4 regions of the Halomonas sp. 3D7M genome follow, and region 1 is predicted to be linked to each of the others. Evidence: predicted binding sites of a transcription regulator. Region 1 holds the regulator's gene; each other region holds the start of a gene.
The links. The regulator PhoB, encoded in region 1, activates phosphate uptake and scavenging genes when phosphate is short. The targets are predictions, from matches to a motif close to TGTCATANNNNTGTCANA.
Positions count from the first base shown of each region.

Region 2: phnD (phosphate/phosphite/phosphonate ABC transporter substrate-binding protein) is a predicted target of PhoB. The motif match lies at 1,537-1,554, and genes of this name have one in related genera.
Region 3: INT22_RS10075 (DUF6482 family protein) is a predicted target of PhoB. The motif match lies at 1,718-1,735, and genes of this name have one in related genera.
Region 4: INT22_RS06640 (putative 2-aminoethylphosphonate ABC transporter substrate-binding protein) is a predicted target of PhoB. The motif match lies at 1,385-1,402, and genes of this name have one in related genera.

Region 1 covers NZ_JABUZF010000063.1:2,869-5,988, reverse strand. The annotation lists gene phoR (phosphate regulon sensor histidine kinase PhoR) at 1-1,084, opposite strand, end outside; gene phoB (phosphate regulon transcriptional regulator PhoB) at 1,087-1,776, opposite strand; gene ubiA (4-hydroxybenzoate octaprenyltransferase) at 1,897-2,787, opposite strand; gene INT22_RS02030 (chorismate--pyruvate lyase family protein) at 2,822-3,120, opposite strand, start outside.
Region 2 covers NZ_JABUZF010000271.1:28,473-31,592, reverse strand. The annotation lists gene INT22_RS19085 (bifunctional diguanylate cyclase/phosphodiesterase) at 1-1,491, shown strand, start outside; gene phnD (phosphate/phosphite/phosphonate ABC transporter substrate-binding protein) at 1,615-2,592, shown strand; gene phnC (phosphonate ABC transporter ATP-binding protein) at 2,684-3,120, shown strand, end outside.
Region 3 covers NZ_JABUZF010000179.1:7,543-10,662, reverse strand. The annotation lists gene hemH (ferrochelatase) at 1-759, opposite strand, end outside; partial or broken gene INT22_RS21885 (DCC1-like thiol-disulfide oxidoreductase family protein) at 1,158-1,304, shown strand; gene INT22_RS10075 (DUF6482 family protein) at 1,364-1,666, opposite strand; gene INT22_RS10070 (hypothetical protein) at 1,807-2,100, opposite strand; gene dnaB (replicative DNA helicase) at 2,167-3,120, opposite strand, start outside.
Region 4 covers NZ_JABUZF010000138.1:21,247-24,366, reverse strand. The annotation lists gene INT22_RS06650 (HAD family hydrolase) at 1-592, shown strand, start outside; gene INT22_RS06645 (UTRA domain-containing protein) at 585-1,295, shown strand; gene INT22_RS06640 (putative 2-aminoethylphosphonate ABC transporter substrate-binding protein) at 1,450-2,499, shown strand; gene INT22_RS06635 (putative 2-aminoethylphosphonate ABC transporter ATP-binding protein) at 2,543-3,120, shown strand, end outside.

The DNA.
Region 1 (3,120 bases):
TTCCCTCACCATCGTCGTCAACTTCAATACAAGCACTGCCATTGGGCATGGTTTTCCAGCGAAGTGTTATCTGACTACCCTCTGGCGTATACCGCACAGCGTTAAACACTAGGTTTGAAATAGCGCTATGCAGTTCCTGCTCGCTGCCGATCAGACGGGCATCGCTCTCAAGCGCGACTTGAACACTGTGCTGTTGATTAGAGAGCGCTAGCGCATCGCGGCGAATGGCGTCGAGCATTGGCCCTAACGCCAACGCATGATGATCCTCGCCACCTTGATCAATTTCTAACCGAGAGAGCAGTAGCAGATCATTGACTAAGTTTTGCATACGCTTCGTCTGCTCTTCCATCTGAGCAATACCTCGGCCCAAACGTGGTGGAAGTTGCTCTTTTAAGTCGCTGTAGGTTTCTAAATAACCCATCAATACCGTTAGCGGTGTGCGTAGTTCATGGGAAACATTGGCGACAAAGTCACGACGCATCTGCTCTAAACGATGCAAGCGGGTAATATCTCGCGCCATTACCAAGCGCTCATCATCACCATAGAGAGTAATTTGATATTGAAGGATATGCCGTTCATCGATGGGCGACGTTAAGGTCAGCGGCTCACCGTATTTACGTGCATTAAAGTAGCTGATAAATCGCGGGTCACGAAGCAGGTTGGTAATGTGCTGGCCACGGTCGTGGGCTGTTTGCAAGCCCAGCATTTCTGTCGCGGCACTGTTCCACCACTCCAGGTCGCCATGTCGATCTAGCATAACGACACTGTCACGCATCGCTTCGGATGATTCCTGAATACGTGCAAGGGTGGCACGTAAGCGATTCTGAGTAATCCGTTGGCTCTTTTGGTAGCGATACAAGCGATCAAAAAGCTCGCCCCACATGCCGCTCGCAGCAGGGGGTTCATCATGAGGATGAAGCGTTAACCACTTAAAGAGCGCTCGCAATTGGCGCAGTTGATACACCAGACAAACGGCAAGCCCCGCAGCAACTCCAAGACCTGGCATACCCAGCAACCACCCCAGACAAGCGCCCAAAGCGGCCAGCCACGCAATTCGCCATAGTTCTCGGCTCCACAGGCGCACCGTTACACCCGCGCGGAAAAACGGTACCCAGTGCCTCTCACCGTTTGAATGAGACTCTGGTGAGCTTCTCCTAAGGCCTTACGTAGACGTCGGATGTGAACATCTACCGTCCGCTCTTCAACGTATACGTTACCGCCCCACACTTGATCGAGCAGTTGGCTACGTGTATAGGCGCGCTCTTGGTGCGTCATGAAAAACTGCAGCAGACGGTACTCCGTCGGCCCCATTTCTAACGCCTTACCGTAAGCACTCACACGGTGGCTCACTGGGTCTAATAGCAAGCCATTAATTTCAATAGGATCTTCGACACCTCGGGGGGTAGTACGTCGCAATACTGCTTTTAAGCGCGCCACCAGTTCGCGGGGAGAGAAAGGCTTGGTGATATAGTCATCCGCCCCAGCCTCAAGCCCTTGAATCTTGTTATCTTCTTCGCCTTTAGCGGTCAGCATAATGATAGGCACCTCGGCGGTGGCTTCTTCACGCTTTAAGCGCCTTGCAAGCTCAATACCACTGGTGCCCGGCATCATCCAATCCAGCAAAAGCAGATCTGGCTGGTGGTCAACCATCATCGCGTGGGCATCCTGGGCGTTATCCGCTTCAAGAACGCGATAGTCAGCCATTTCCAGCGCCACTGCGATCATCTCGCGAATAGGCGCCTCATCATCGACAATCAAAACGGTCTTGGCGGTCATTCCAGGGCCTCACGGTGTTCAATGAAAACTAATTAAAAAAATAGTTTAAAAAACAGTTCAAAGACATGTCAGTGACGATAACACCATGACTCGATGACAATTTTATGACATAGAGGATATTTAGCCAGTTATTGGCCACCAACTTAGTGCAATACCTGCAAAAATTAACAAGCCAGACCAATGATTATTAAGAAATGCTTGGAAGCAGCGGTCGCGCTCACGGCCAGCGATTAAGCGTTGTTGGTGGACAAACGTAGCGGCCATAGCGGCTAGCCCAAGCCAGAAAAAGCCACCTAAACCAACACGCCATCCTACCCAGGCAAGTAGTCCAAGTGCCGCCACTTGCAGTACACCAATGATCAGACGATCAGCGCTACCAAACAGCACCGCGGTAGATTTGATGCCAATTTTCAGGTCATCGTCGCGATCGACCATGGCGTATTGGGTATCGTAGGCAACGGTCCACAGCACGTTCGCGCTAAACAATAGCCATGCTTCAAACGGCACATGACCCAATACCGCACCGAATGCCATGGGGATCGCCCAAGAGAACGCAGCCCCCAACACTACCTGAGGTAAATGGGTGTAGCGCTTCATAAACGGGTAAATGAACGCTAATACAACACCCCCTATCGACAACAGCACCGTAAACCAATTGGTCAATAGCACTAAAATGAAAGCAGTGGCTACCAGCGCGATAAACAGCAGCTGCGCCTCGGTTTCACTGATACGACCAGTGGCTAGCGGACGATGTTTAGTGCGCTTTACATGGCCATCGAAATGACGATCAGCGTAATCATTAACCACGCAGCCCGCGGCGCGCATCACATAAACGCCAGCAATAAAGATCAGCAGAACATTCCGCCCAGGCACACCCTCTGCTGCTATCCACAATGCCCATAAGGTGGGCCACATCAATAGCCAAGTACCAATCGGGCGATCCAATCGCGTTAAATGTAAAAAATCAGCCACCCGAGCCCATCCCGTTGGCCTCAACAGAGAACGGTCCATGCTTACCTCTCAAAAAGAAAACGCTGGCGATAGCCTAGCGCGAAGACAGGGCAAGATCATCTGCCATGGTCGATAAAAAGTATTCCTGCACTAACAGCGATAGCCCACTGTGCTGAAACACTGAGCGCCGCCCCCATACGCTGTCTAAAAGCGACGCAGAGTGTTCCGCGACAAAGCGTGGCTGATGGCGAGTGGCGTAGAGTGGCCCACGCACCAGGTCAGGTTGTTGAAACAACCAGCTGCCTAATGAACGCTCGCCAAGCCCTTCTAACCCCTTACCTTGTAATTGACTAAGTGGCGCTACCGAGCGTGCTACTACCCAGGGCTTATCGC
Region 2 (3,120 bases), on a different contig from region 1:
AACGTGATGCCGCTGACGATTGTTGAGCGTGACTTCCGTGAAGGCTTAACGCTGAGTTTCATCCAAGAGAGCGGCCTGCCCCCAGAGCGGGTAGTCATCGAGCTGACTGAGCATGTGCCTATTCATGATTACGAGCTGATGCGTCAAGCCGTGGCCCATTATCGCGACATGGGCTTTCAAGTAGCGTTGGATGACTTAGGGGCTGGCCATTCCAGTTTGCGCCATTGGTCTGAACTACGTCCTGATTTCGTCAAACTAGACCGCCACTTTATTTCTGGCATTGATCAAGAGCCTGCCAAGCGTGAGTTCTTACGTTCGATTCTCGATGTAGCGCGCAGCTTAGACTGCCAACTGATTGCTGAGGGAGTTGAGACTGCCGCCGAGCACCTTTGTCTATGGGAATTAGACCGAGGATTGGCGTTACTTCAGGGGTTTTACTTTGCACGACCAAGCCTTCATCCGCCCTTGCAACTGCACATGCTGCTGCCTGCCACGACACAGCTAAAAGGCCCGGCGGGGCGCACCGCCCACTCTATTTTACGCGCGATAAGTGCTGTGTCGCCGGCGTGCTCCGTGCCAGAGCTTGCTGAGCGCTTTCGTGATGTTACAAGCCTACGCTGCGTGGCGGTGGTAGAAGATGGCGTGCCGATAGCCGTGGTGCGTCGCAATGCATTTTTAACGCTATTTACCAACCCCTATAGCCACGCGTTGTACGCAAAGCGCCGGGTGCTAGAGATTGCAGATCCTAAAATGCTAGTGGCCGACGCAGATTTGTCTCTTGAGGCGCTTAGCCAGCAGCTAACCGATAGCCGCGATATCGAGCAGGAAGATTTCGTGATTGTAGATAGTCGCGGTTGCTATTTGGGTATGGGGACTATTGTGGACCTGTTGCGTGAAATTACCGCTATTCAGGTGCGTCAGGCTCGCCATGCCAACCCGCTTACCGGGTTGCCGGGTAATATCCTGATAAACGAAACGCTGGTTACTTATCTCGATCAGCGCGAAGGGTTTGCGGCCGCCTACGTTGATTTAGATAATTTCAAAGCCTTTAACGATGCTTATGGCTATGCCCGTGGCGATCACGTGATTATTTCCTTGTCACGTCTGCTTCAGGCACAGGTAGAAAGCGCCGGCGGATTTATCGGCCATATTGGTGGTGATGACTTTATGATGCTGCTTCCCTTAGCGCAGTGGGAGGGCGTTTGCCAGCAAATATTGCACTCTTTTGAAGTGATGGCGCCCGGGTTTTATGAAGATGTAGACCGTCAGCAAGGGGGAGTCCATATAGAAAACCGCCAGGGTGCGGTGACGTTTATTCCTTTTGTCAGTGTTTCTATTGCTGTTAAGCCGGTCACTGATACCTCTCGCTGCAAGGCACTAGACACTGCCGCCCAACTTTCCGAGTTAAAGCACCAAGCAAAAAAAATAGTGGGTAACAGTTTATTCGTAGAGCGCCGAGGGTGCTGTGTGGTGCCGACGTGGAGTAGGTAGCACTGCGTTTTTACTCACTTAACTGTCACTGAGCGGTCATGACCTTGTCATTTTAATGTCCCTTCACTGTCATGGTTGGGCACCACCATAGCGGCATTATTAAATAACCCGCTCAGGTGATGTATGCAACTTCTCTGTCTGTCTCAATCGTTTTCTCGTACGTTGATTAGTGCTGCTGTGGTTAGTGTGTTTGCGCTGGCAGCCGTTAGCGCCTCCGCTGACCTCTCTTCGCGTTATGTTGATAATGACGGTGACATGGTTGCTGACGTACCCAGCGATGAGTCTCAGTGGGTCGACCCGGATACCTTAGTCTTTGCCTACACGCCGGTCGAAGACCCTGCTGTATACGCTGATGTTTGGGCGGATTTTCTCGAACACTTAAGCGATGCCACCGGCAAGCGGGTGCAGTTCTTCCCGGTTCAGTCCAACGCGGCTCAGCAGGAAGCGCTGCGCGCAGGTCGCCTGCATGTGGCTGGTTTTAATACGGGCGGCGTACCAGTTGCCGTTAACTGCGGTGGTTTCCGCCCCTTTGCCATGATGGCCGCTGAAGATGGCAGCTTTGGCTATGAGATGGAGATCATCACTTATCCCGGTAGCGGCATTGAGTCGGTTGAAGATTTGGCAGGCAGCCAGCTGGCATTTACCTCTGAAACGTCTAACTCTGGCTTCCGTGCCCCCTCTGCGCTGCTGCGTTCCGAGTACGGTCTAGAGGCTGGTGAGGATTTCGAAACTGCGTTCTCCGGCTCCCATGACAACTCCATTTTAGGGGTGGTAAACAAAGACTACGAAGCTGCTGCCGTTGCTAACTCTGTTGGCGCGCGGATGATCTCTCGTGGCGTTGTCAACGAAGGTGATTACGAGATTATCTACACCTCTGAAACGTTCCCCACCACCGCCTATGGACTGGCCAATAACTTGAACCCTGAGCTGGCCGAGAAAATTCAGGATGCTTTCTTCAGCTACGACTGGGAAGGCACGGCTCTTGAGACCGAGTTTGCCAATTCCGGTGAAGCGCAGTTTATCCCGATTACTTATCAGGAAAACTGGTCGGTCATTCGCACCATCGCTGATGCTAACGGCGTGACCTACGACTGCGATTAATACGCCAGTCGTTCTGAAACCCTATCGGCCAGGAAGGCAACTTTCTGGCCGAATTGCTATGTACCTGACTACTCGTAAATGAGGCACTCTCATGTTGACTCTTACCGGCGTTGGCAAACGTTACTCTACTGGGGATCGTGCGTTAACCGATATACAACTGACGCTACCTAAGGGTCAAGTGATGGCGCTGATCGGGCCTTCCGGTGCAGGGAAAAGCACGCTGATTCGTTGCGTGAACCGCTTGGTAGAACCCACCCAAGGCAGTATTCGCCTGGAAGATGTAGAGCTGACCAAACTTTCGGGCAACCAGCTACGCCACGCGCGCCGCTCCATGGGAATGATTTTTCAGGAGTATGCACTGGTTGACCGTTTAACCGTGATGGAGAACGTGCTGTCTGGCCAGCTAGGTTATGTAGGGTTCTGGCGTAGCTTCTTGCGCCGTTACCCACAAGAAGCCGTGGCCGAAGCCTTTCGCTTGCTGGAACGGGTTGGTTTGCCCCACGCTATTGATAAGCGTGCCGATGCGCT
Region 3 (3,120 bases), on a different contig from region 1:
TTTTTCACGCATCAAACGCGTCGTTTTCTGACACTGACAATGGTAAGGGTCACCTTCTAATAGATAACGTTCGGGGACACCGTGGTAGCTTGCTACCAGTTTCGTCGGACGCGTTTCAAAGCCGTCGTAAGCTTCCTGAACCGAATTCGCCAGCGCCTGAATATAGGCAGGATGCTCAAAATAAGCGGGCACCGTACGAATATAGGGCTGCCACTTCATTTTCATCAGCGTACGGAATGCCTGATCATTTGCCGTCGCAGTCGTAGGCGAGCCGTACTGAGGGTAAAGCGGGAAGAAAACGATCCGCTCACAGCCCTTCTCTTTCATGCGCTTAAGGACACTTTCCGTTGACGGGTTGCCGTAGCGCATACAGAAATCAACTTCGATGCTATCGCCGTAGAGCGCTTTCAAACGTGCAGCTATTTTTTCAGTTTGGGCACGCGTCGTCGTTAACAACGGGCTCTCGTTCTTCTCGTTGTTCCAAATACTTTTATAGGCGTTACCAGAAGAAAATGGACGTTTGGTCAAAATAATCAGTTGTAAAAGCGGCTGCCACTTCCAATTAGCGTAATCAACAACACGCTTATCGGACAAGAACTCGCTAAGGTAGCGCCGCATAGACCAATAGTCGGTTGCGTCCGGGGTGCCCAAGTTAGCCAACACCACGCCGACTTTTGCAGGGGGAACGGCAGGATGATCACTTGGCGCATGGACCAAGCGCCCTTCGCCCAGCTGATCTTTTACAACGCTATCGACCATGTCGCTAACTCCTCAGATGCTTTAAACAGTTGGCAAAATCTTAACACTTTTCGGCAAAGCTGCGGCATAAAGTTATACTATCAACATTATTTGTATAACTGTAGACCAACTCATGTCGAAGCCTTTATCCTTGGTGACCACCAGCCTTCGCTTTCATTATCAAAGAGTGCTCAATGAGCCGTTTTTCTACGCTTCACGCAACGTCACCTGTCACGCTATATCACAATGGCCACTGCCCTTTTTTGCCGCGTGGAAGTCACGTGGTTTGCAAAGCATCGCCATCAAGAACGTGTCGCACTCGTGGACATTCAGAGTAGTGATTTCAATGCAGCCGATATAGGGCACAAGTTTGACGATATGATGGGGCTACTGCATGTCAAAGACAGCCAAGGAAATGGTATATCGGGATGGATGCCAGCCGGGCCCTCTATGCGGTACTGGGCTACCGGTGGCTAGTATGGCTTTCTTGCTTACCAAGCCTGCGAGGAGTAATGGATGCAGGCTATCGTTTTTTTGCCCGTCGCCGTGTGCGGCTAGGGCGATGATGGAAGAAGCGTCACGCAAACAAGTGAGGACGCCATAGGATGTTGCAATGTTTGTAGTGTTAAAACACTAGCGGCATACGTGATGTTAACGGCGAACTGTAATGAGCATCGCGTCCAATCACTTCATCCTGGGGTACATGCTGCACTAAGTAAGCACGGTGAATCCCAGCACGCTTTAGCTCAAGATAAACATCATCTAGCGAGCGAAACAGCATTGGCTTACCGCGCTGGGTCAACATATGCCGCTCGCCCTCTACATCTTCAAGCTCTAGTTGATAAAAGCGGCTGCCCGAATGCGTGATAACGCGTATTTCAAAGTTATCGTGACCCGCAACAAATTGCTTCAGTTCTTTAAGTTCCATGGTTCCCTCCTGTGATTGTTCATCATCATGGGGCACAGCATGACGATACCCCATGACAATTTTATTACCTTGGCACTAACTGCCTATGACGGCAACATCACAAAAGAGTTCCTGACCAAAACGTCAACTTATTCGTCGAATTATTGATACTCAGAGGGGTCGATTGCTTTACCTAACGAGTTGCGATCTATCCAGTTACCGCCTTTAGTTTCCTTGTAACGGAAAACTACTTTATCGCCCACCGTTACCGGCAGTTCTGAATCTTCAGTTTGGTAGCTATATTTTTCTCCTTCAACTACCAGGAAGTAACGGTAGAGGTCAGGCATTCCCAACCACTCTTTAAATGGCCCTTCTCGCTCTAGTGACTGCAGTTCCCCACGGCCTTCCAGCTTAGGAAGACGCTTACGGTTACCACGTCTAAAACCACCTGCCATTTGCTACTCCTGTCTATCTGCTTGGTCGGGGAGGAGCATTATACGTTCTCCCCCCTAACGCTCAAGTTAATCGCCGAACGCTTCGCCATAGCTATCGGGCGCAAGGTCTTCGAAGCGTGTGTATTTACCAATAAAGGCCATATGTACCGTACCGATAGGCCCGTTACGCTGTTTACCAATAATCAGCTCGGCAATCCCTTGGTTGTCAGGATTGTCAGGGTTATACACCTCATCTCGGTAAACAAACGCAATGACGTCGGCATCCTGCTCAATCGCGCCGGATTCCCGCAGATCCGACATGACAGGACGCTTATTGGGGCGCTGCTCCAACGAACGGTTAAGCTGTGAAAGTGCTACAACAGGGCATTGAAACTCTTTTGCTAGCCCTTTCAGCGAGCGGGATATCTCCGATATCTCACCGGTACGGTTTTCAGAAAACCCAGGAATCTGCATTAACTGCAGATAGTCAATCATGATCAGCGCCATATTGCCGTGCTCCCGCACCACTCTACGTAGGCGTGAGCGCATTTCATTAGGCGAAAGCGCCGCAGTATCATCAATAAATAGCTGCTTGTCTTTGAGCAGGTTGACCGCCGATGTTAATCGCGGCCAATCTTCATCTTCCAACTGCCCCGAGCGCACACGGGTTTGATCAATCCGACCCAACGAAGAGAGCATACGCAGCATCAGAGATTCTGCTGGCATCTCCATGGAGAACACCATCACCGGCTTATCGCTAGCAATAACCGCGTGCTCCACCAGATTCATGGCAAAAGTGGTTTTACCCATTGACGGGCGGCCCGCGATAATTACCAAATCTGAGGGCTGTAAGCCTGAGGTCATTTCATCGAGGTCACGAAACCCCGAGGAGAGCCCTGTCATTTCACCCTTTAGATTGAACAGCTCATCAATACGATCAACGGCTTTGGTTAGCAGTTCACTCATGCCGATAGGACCGCCCGTTTTCGGCCGCTCTTCGGCAATCTGAAAGACTAATCGCTCAGCTTCATTCAGCAGCTC
Region 4 (3,120 bases), on a different contig from region 1:
GGCTTATCACGCCGGTAAGTTAAAGCTAGAGGAGTACTTGGCAATGACCTTGGCGCCATTGCGGGGCCGCCGAGTAATCGATGTACAAAAAGAAGTTGAGCGCTTTGTCGCTACCCATTTGCAGCCCCGTATTTTTGATCAAGCCTGGCGCTGCCTGGACGCGCACCGTCAGTCAGGCGATATCCTCGTCCTTATTTCTGCGTCATCGCATCACCTGGTCGCGCCGATTGCGACGATGTTAGGGATTGAGCATGTGCTGGCGGTAGAGCTTAGTGTCGAACAAGCGGCAAGCGGGGCAAGCTACACCGGCCATAGCAAAGGCGTGCTCTCTTACCGTGGGGGGAAAGTAGTGCGTTTTCAGCAGTGGTTAATCGAGCAAAAAATTGCCCCCAGCCATACAACGTTCTACTCAGATTCCCGCAACGATATCCCGCTGCTGCAGTATGTCGACTGCCCAGTGGCGGTTAACCCTGATCCCGTGCTGGCGGAGGTGGCTAGTGTAGAAGGGTGGCAGCGCTTAGACTGGCGGATGGCAGCGTCGACAGACGCTTCATCGGCCAACGATCTATCAGGAAAATCGGCGCATGCCTGATGCCTACTATTTACAGTTAACGGAACAGCTTCGTTATTTAATTACCCAGCATGCCACGCAGTGGGAAGGCAAATTGCCCGCTGAGCGAGTGTTGGCGGAGCGCTTCTCTACGACCCGCGTTACGTTGCGCCAAGCCTTAGCGCAACTGGAGGGGGAAGGGCTCATTCACCGCAGCAATCGGCGTGGCTGGTTTATTTCACCGGCTAGGCTGGTGTATGACCCCACCCGGGACGCAGGCTTTAACGACTATGTGGGGGCTCAGGGGCGGCAACCACGAACGGCGGTTCTAAAGCTGGAAACCCGCTCACATCTGGTGGCTGCCCGTGCCTTGGGGCTGCCCGATGACCAGCCGTTTCACCATATTCGCCGTCGCCGTTATGTGGATGATCGTGCTGTGCTGGTGGAGTCGCTTTGGGTGGTGCCAGAGCGTGCGCCAGAGTTGCTAGACATCTACAGCGGACAATCACTCTGGGGGTTGTTAAGAGGGCGGTGGGGGCATCACTTGGCCAATCGCTCGATACGCATGGTGTCCGAAGCGCTGTCGCCATTAGATGCAGAAGAGTTACTCGTTGCCCCAGGCGCGGCCGGGCTAAACATTTGCCGTGCCATTTTTGATGATCAACAGCGTCCTATCGAATATGACGAAGAGCACTGGTTGCACGATTCGTTATGCATCAGTGTTGAGCTGTCGGGTCAGAAGTAACAGGGTTACGGAGACAAGGCGCTCATGAGGACCCTCACAAGATCCCATCCATACGCATACATAACAACTTAAAAAATCAGTCAAACAAGCGTCATCGCACTGTCATCTAGCGACGGCAAACTTCTGGTCTATACCAAAACGCTGGGAGCCTACCATGTCGAAACTTCGCCGTTTGTTCCAACCTACTCAGATTGCAACTGCTCTGCTCGCAACGACTGCCGTTGCCTTCACTTCGGCGGCTAGCGCCACTGAGCTAACGGTGTACACCGCCGTTGAGTCAGATGACCTGCAAAAATACGCCGAACGCTTCAATGCCGCTCACCCCGATATCACTATTAACTGGGTGCGAGATTCTACGGGCGTGATTACTGCGCGCTTGCTGGCGGAAAAAGATAATCCCCAGGCAGACGTCATCTGGGGCTTAGCCGCCACCAGTCTGCTGGTGCTTGAAGAAGAGGACATGCTGGAGCGCTATGCGCCCGCAGGCGTTGAAAACCTTGATCAAAAATTTATTGATGCTGCTTACCGTAACGGTGAAGACCCTGCGTGGGTAGGCATGGACGCCTGGGTAGCGGCCATTTGCTACAACACTATTGAAGGCGAGCGTCAGGGCGTGCCGATGCCGACCTCCTGGGAAGACCTGACCCAGCCTGAGTTTGAAGGGCATGTGATTATGCCTAACCCCAACTCCTCGGGTACCGGTTATCTGGATGTAGCCAGCTGGATGCAGCTATGGGGCGAAGAGCAGGGCTGGGATTACATGGACCGCCTGCATAACAATATTTCCCGTTACACCCACTCCGGCTCTGCTCCTTGCAGCCTGGCGGCCACCGGTGAAGCAGCAGTCGGTGTGTCGTTTGCCTTCCGTGGTGCACGGTTAAAATCCCAAGGCGCACCGATTGAAGTGATCTTCCCGGAAGAGGGGCTTGGCTGGGATATGGAAGCTGCCGCCATCGTTGCGGGCACCGCCAAACAGGAAGCTGCACAAACGCTGATGGATTGGGCCGTTTCCCGCGAGGCTAACGAACTCTATAACGAAGGCTACGCCGTGGTGGCCTATCCCGGTGTGGCACAGCCGATTGAAAACTATCCCACTGACATTGCCGATCGCATGATTGATGCCGACTTCCAGTGGGCCGCGGTTAACCGCGAACGCGTGCTGGCAGAGTGGCAGCGCCGCTACGACGGTAAAACCGAACTGTAAGCACGAACAGCTGCCCCGGCCAAGGCCGGGGCTTGGAGATGTTATGCAGACCACACTGACATCGCCGCTGACGGCCCACTCGGCGGCGAAACCCCTCTCACCCTCTGCGCACCTAAGCATAGATGGTGTCACCAAGCGTTTCGGTAGCTTTACCGCGCTGGACAACATTGCGCTACAGATTCAGGAAGGCGAGTTTGTATGCTTTTTAGGGCCTTCTGGCTGTGGCAAAACAACCCTGTTGCGCACTATTGCAGGCCTAGCTCAACAAACAGCAGGTAGCTTAATTCAGCGCGGCAAGGATATTTCCACGCTGCCCCCGCAGGCGCGGGATTTTGGCATCGTGTTCCAATCTTATGCGCTGTTTCCCAATCTGACGGTGTTCGACAACGTTGCCTACGGGTTACGCAACCGTCGCAGTAATCGAGCGACGATTGATGCCCGCGTGGCGGAGTTACTTGCGCTGGTTGATCTTAGTGGCAGCGAACATAAATATCCTGCCGCGCTTTCTGGTGGGCAACAGCAGCGGGTTGCGTTGGCACGAGCGCTGGCTACTGAGCCCGGCCTGTTACTGCTTGATGAACCGCTCTCAGCGCTGGATGCGAGGGTGCGCGGCCATTTGCG